Herpetosiphon gulosus: one gene and its partner. The main gene of each other region encodes a partner of the protein of the gene in region 2 in a complex. Links are inferred from orthologs where the notes say so. Each region holds a gene or a part of one and is shown on either strand. Other genes may lie near its edges.

What was found.
Region 1: the proteins of ABEB26_RS00340 (region 2) and ABEB26_RS18460 are in contact, whole or in part, in a solved structure (PDB 1NEK), measured with the Escherichia coli proteins. The link is inferred for Herpetosiphon gulosus from one-to-one orthologs.

Annotation. Positions count from the first base shown.
Region 1 is NZ_BAABRU010000014.1:6,697-9,698, forward strand. Bases 7-2,951 are described here. They hold ABEB26_RS18460 (FAD-binding protein), read right to left. Parts: upstream 2,372-2,951; coding sequence 641-2,371; downstream 7-640. Other genes in these bases: ABEB26_RS18450 (diacylglycerol/lipid kinase family protein), read left to right, coding at 7-13; ABEB26_RS18455 (hypothetical protein), read left to right, coding at 213-515; ABEB26_RS18465 (LysR family transcriptional regulator), read left to right, coding at 2,547-2,951. In the rest of the region: more of ABEB26_RS18450, read left to right, coding at 1-6; more of ABEB26_RS18465, read left to right, coding at 2,952-3,002. UniProt on the Escherichia coli protein: Two distinct, membrane-bound, FAD-containing enzymes are responsible for the catalysis of fumarate and succinate interconversion; the fumarate reductase is used in anaerobic growth, and the succinate dehydrogenase is used in aerobic growth.
Region 2 is NZ_BAABRU010000001.1:50,430-53,244, reverse strand. The notes cover bases 29-2,786. They hold ABEB26_RS00340 (succinate dehydrogenase/fumarate reductase iron-sulfur subunit), read right to left. Parts: upstream 1,905-2,786; coding sequence 1,152-1,904; downstream 29-1,151. Other genes in these bases: ABEB26_RS00335 (FAD-binding protein), read right to left, coding at 2,201-2,786; scpB (SMC-Scp complex subunit ScpB), read right to left, coding at 322-1,146; ABEB26_RS00350 (YczE/YyaS/YitT family protein), read left to right, coding at 29-257. Outside these bases: more of ABEB26_RS00350, read left to right, coding at 1-28; more of ABEB26_RS00335, read right to left, coding at 2,787-2,815. UniProt on the Escherichia coli protein: Two distinct, membrane-bound, FAD-containing enzymes are responsible for the catalysis of fumarate and succinate interconversion; the fumarate reductase is used in anaerobic growth, and the succinate dehydrogenase is used in aerobic growth.

The sequences.
Region 1 (3,002 bases), on a different replicon or contig from region 2:
GATTAGCGATTAGGGTTGCTAAGATATTCCTGAACCCTAGCCCCTAGTTGTAATGGTTTATCGCGTTAACAACGGCCAGCATGCCCTCACCCCCTGACCCCCTCTCCCGCACGCCGTGGGCGAGGGGCTGGGGGTGAGGGAACGAGCACTGGTTGCCAACCCAATGAACCCTAGCCCCTAGTCGCTGGCCCCTCGATAAAAGGAGTCTTACTATGAGTGACGATTTACGTGATGAACTGCGCGAGTTAGCAGGTTATCGCAATGAAGAAAGTGATATTTTGGGTGTTTTCAATGCTGATGAAATTGAACAAACCCAAGATTTTACCGTGACCGATATTGAACAAGGCGAAACCGAAGCTTACGCCGATTTGAGCGAACCCTTCGAGTCGCTTGATGAATTAACCAGCGAAAACCTACGCGAAGGCGAAACCGACGATGTGATGGAGGCAATCCAAGAAGGTCTAAGTTATGTGCCACCAATCGACGACCCTTTAAATTTTGATGCTGCGGAGTAGGAACGAGGCTATGGGCTTATGACATCCTAAATCAGTTTGTGATGTGAGGCTCATAGCCATTATTCCTCTGTGCTTCTACATTACTGGCGGATGCCTGATTTCTAACAACTAATCCCAATCCCTCCTTATTCAACCAAACGCCCAGCAACACTATATTCTTGATGATTGAAGGCCGTCTGTACTTGCTCACTGGCAGTGGGAATTAATTGGGTATCCAGTTGCAATCGAAGTCGATCATGTTCATCGCGATAGGGCTTGACCACAATCGTACGCTGCCAGAGCGGATCAGTCGCGGGATAATCGCTGCGTTGATGGGCTCCACGGCTTTCGGGGCGCATCAAGGCTGCCAAAATTGTCGCTTCTGCAGTTAACAACATCGATTGTAAATCTAAAGTTGCGGCTATATCAGCAGCACCAACTGAGCGTTGTTGAGACTGAAACCGCAGCGTATTTAGTTGATCAAGGCTGGCTTCGAGGGTTTGTTCGTTGCGTACCACGCCAGCGCCATGCCAAACCACTTGTTGTAATTGGTCGATTAGGCTGCGTTGGAAGGCTCCTGATTGTTGACTAGCCCAAGCCAAACGCTCAGCGGCTGCTTGCATTTGGGCTTCGTGCAGGCTTTGTTTGCTGTGGTGACGCACATATTCGGCGGCATGTTGGCCCGCAATTCGCCCAAATACCAAAATTTCGGCCAAACTATTGCCGCCTAGCCGATTAGCCCCGTGCACGCCAGCCGTAACCTCGCCCGCCGCATATAACCCAGCAATGTTGGTCGCATGGCTGAAAGGCTCGACCTGCAAGCCCCCCATCGAATAATGGGCAGTTGGGGCAATTTGCATGGCTTCGCGGGTAATATCCACCCCAACCGCCTGAAATTGCTCAACCATGCGTGGCAAGCGTTCGTGGATTAAGCTCGCTGGCATATGACTAATATCGAGCCAAACCCCGCCATGCTCAGTGCCACGGCCTTCAATAATTTCGGTGTAATTGGCCAAAGCCACCCGATCACGCGTCGATAATTCCATGCGTTCAGCATCATAGCGCTGCATAAAACGTTCGCCATGGCGGTTGTAAAGTCGTCCGCCCTCGCCGCGCACTGCTTCGGTTACCAAGGTTCCAGCTAATTCATGTGGGAAGATCATGCCCGATGGATGAAATTGCACCAACTCCATATCAGCCAAGTAGGCACCGACTTGCAAGCCCAAAGCCATACCATCGCCGGTATTTTCGCGCCGCCGCGACGAGGAACGCTGATAGCTATGAATATGGCCGCCGGTCGCCAGAATCACGGCTTTGCTTTCGATCGCAAACTCATGTTGATCGGCCAGCCAAAAGCCGTATGCACCATTGACCCGATTGCCTGTGTGCAGCAAATCACTGATATAGGCGCGTTCGAGAATCGGAATTTGGCGGTACTCAACTTCACGAATTAAGGCTTTGATAATTTCAAGCCCAGTGTAATCGCCAACAAAACAGGTGCGGCGATAGCGATGTGCCCCAAAATAGCGCTGATCGATCAGACCGGAACTAGTTCGGGCAAAAGGCATGCCCCAAGCCTCAAGTTCTGTAATCGCCTTGGGTGCTTGTTGACAGAGCAATTCGACCATGCGCGGGTCGCCCAGCATACGGCCTTCTTGCAAGGTGTCGGCGGCATGAATCGCCCAATGATCGTCAACATCAACCGTCGCCAGTGCTGCGTTGATGCCGCCAGCCGCCAAAACTGTATGAGCATCGGCCTTGGGTCGCTTGCCCACCAGCAATACCTTCAAGCCTTGATCATGCAGTTCGATCGCTGCCCGTAAGCCTGCCCCACCTGTGCCAATTACCAAAACATCAGTTGTATAACGCTGCCGCATAGCATACCTCGTTGTGTCGCGTGAAGCCTTGGCCCAAATCAATTCACCATTGCCCCGTATTGCGCCAAGGCGATTTCGTTGTTGGTATGTACTCTACCGTTAACAAATCGCTACGTCTAAGATATGATTGCTCTAGAAACCATAGCTTTAGGCTATCAATTATCAGGGAGTAACAATGGAATTAAGTCAATTACGCTATTTTGAGGCCGTGACCCGCTTGGGCAGTGTAACGAAGGCTGCCCACGAACAACATATCGCTCAACCATCGTTGAGCAAAGCCCTGCGAGCACTTGAGCAAGAATTAGGGGTGGGTTTGTTTAATCGGGTTGGCCGAGGCGTTGAATTAAGCGATGCTGGCAAATTACTATTGCCCTATGCGCGGCGAATCTTGGCCGAACTTCAAGCAGCTCGCCATGCCTTACAATCTCGCGCTGATCTGACGGTGGGCCATGTCTCGTTGGGCGTTACGCCAACCGTTGGTACGCGGCTAATTCCCCAAGCCTTGGCCGCTTTTAATCGACGCTATCGCGGGATTCAGCTCGAATTGCATGAGGCCGGAGCCAGCGAGTTGGTTGAATTGCTCAATGCTGGAGTGGTCGATTTGGCAATTGTTTCGGCCTTGGTGCATGGT
Region 2 (2,815 bases):
GCCCACGCGATAGTTTTATGCTGTTTTTGGTGAAACGTTTCAACTGGCCTGTGCGCCATGTTCGCACTGGCATTGAGCTATCTGTATTGTTTTTAGGCTGGATTATGGGCGGTGATGTTGGTTGGGGCACCTTGTTGTTTGCAGTTAGCATCGGGCCTGCGGTGCAATGGGGCTTGAAATTATTCAAAGCCTTACCGCATTCGGCCAAACCTGAACCTAGCGTGGCTGAGCCAGCCGAAGTCGCATCTTCAGTTTAATCATAGCGAATTCCCTTGCCCTAGCAGCTTAGAAAAAGTCGTTGGGGTGAGGGAGCTAAATTGCTTAAAACAGGCGTTCTTGAGTTGCGTCGGGGTCGATTGGGGCTTGGCGTTCAAAATTAAAGGCTGGCAATTCAGCCAAACTCGTGATCCCAAAAATATGCAAAAATTGACTGGTTGTGCCATAAAGCACTGGGCGGCCAATTGTTTCAGCCCGACCAACCTCATAAATTAATTCACGCGCCAAGAGCGAACGCACAACGCCACTCGAATCAACCCCCCGAATTGCTTCAAGCCCAGCCCGGGTTACTGGTTGGCGATAGGCAATAATTGCCAAAACCTCAAGGGCTGCTGGCGAGAGTTTTTGCGGCTGGCTGACCCCTAGAAACCGTTCAAGGGCATCGGTTGCCTCAGGCGCACTAACCAATTGCAAGGTACCAGCTTGATCTTGTAACCGAATGCCGCGCCCATTGAAACGCTGGCGTAAATCAGCAATCAACAGCGGAATGTCCTGCTCAGGCAATTCGAGCGCCTTGGCCAAGGTGGCATACTCAACCGGATCGCCTGCTACAAACAGCACAGCCTCGGCTCGCAGCAACAGATCTGGATTTAAATGCTCAGTCAGGGTTGGTGTTGGGGATGATAATTCAACTGGCTCAATCAACATAGCAGTCTCAAACTCAGGGTTTGCAACTACCTCAATTGAGAACAATTCGGCTTCAAATTCTGGTTGGTCGGTTGGGGTAACAGACATAGGTGGTGCTTGATCTACATTCATTGCTAGCTGGTTTGGTGGCTTGGCGAAGCGTTGAACCAACTGGGCAATCGCCAAGGCAAACAGCTTGAGCCAATGGTGCAGCAAGGTTTGAATTGATGATTGCCCAGTCATAGAATTTAGACAGTTGCTTCGGTTCGAGCAACTTTAACTTCAATCCGCCCAAGGCCAATTTTATTCAGCATAATTTTGCGCTTGAGGGCTTGAATATTTTCGCCATTGGGAATCGACTTAGGACATTCTGAGCAGTTGAACACGGTATGGCAGCGCCAAACGCCGGTTTCAGAGCCAACAATATCTAAGCGAGCCTTAATCGCGGTGTCGCGTGAATCTTCGACGAAGCGATAGGCGCGAGTTAATGCTGATGGGCCATAATATTCGCCGTTGCTCCAGTGAACTGGGCAGGCCGAGGTACAGCAACCACATTGATTACAGCTAGCCGCCAAGGCGATGCGGTTAGCATCTTTGGGGCTTTGCAAGCGCTCTTTGCCATCGGCAGGCTTAGCGATATCGGTGACCAAATAGGGCAACATCACTGCATCTTTGGCAAAAAACGAATCGAAATCAACCACTAAATCGCGAATAACTGGGAAGCCTGGTAATGGCCCTACAGCAATTTCAGTGGTATTTAAGGACAACACACGGGTGGTCGAAGCCAAGCGATTGCGGCCATTAATCATCATGCCGCATGAGCCATCGATGCCCGATTGCGAGCCACGCCGAAAGGTCAAGCTACTATCTTGTTCGTCTTTGATGATGTTCAAGGCATCAAGAATCGTGGTAAATTGATTTACCTCAACATGATAGACCTGATATTTGGCGGTAAAATCGGTGGCAGCATCGAAGCGTGGCACACGAAATGTTACTTTCATTGAAACTACTCCACTAGGTTCTAGCGCTTAAGTGAATTGGTTCACGCCATTTATAATTGTCGATGTTCCCTCATCTCTGATCCTTATTTCTTTCAAGGGTAGTGTGTTAATCAGCATTCGGATCACCACCCTTCCGTCCCGCCTCTAGGCGGGAGACGCAGGGGGCTTTAATCCCCCTGCACCCCCTCAAGGACAATCAGGGACCAGCACGCATCCATCGATGAACCACAAAATCAAGTGGTTCGCAGCGGAAACCAACCCTTGTAAGGTTCGTAGGTGAGAGAATTCCAATCCGCTTAGAGCGCAGCCACGCTTGCTTTCGCCACAGCATCGGCCACATCAAGCAGCCGATCAAGCTCTAGGGCTTCGAGCAATTCAGTATTAAAGCGCCGATTTTTATCGTGCAAGGCAATTTGGCCAAATTGTTCGCGCAAGCTATGCACCAAGCCAACGTGTTGTTCATCGCTGGCCGCAGTGTGGGCTTGGCTATTGAAGGCTTGACGCAAGTTTTTGCGCACAAGTCCCAATTTGTGGCTACCTTTTTGGCCGAACAAGCCTTCGATTTCATCGCTAGCATTGCTGGTGGCGTAGCTTGGCACGTTGCCATAGCTGGCCGTGCCCAGTTTGCCTGCAATTGCAGCGCCTGCCAATTTGGCAAACACCACAGCCGCTGCTAATTCGTTGCCAGGCAAGGCTTGCTCGCCATGCACGCCGTTATTGGCGCAAGCCCCAACTGCATACAAACCTTCGAAGCCAGCCACGCTCCCATTGAGGTCGGTTGGCAAACCACCAAGGCTCGATTGTTGGGTTGGCTTGACTGGAATAAAATCATGTTTGGGATTAACGCCTGCAAAATCTTCGGCGTAATCCAATACGTGTGGGTAACGCTCACGAATTTGGCTAGTTGGCAA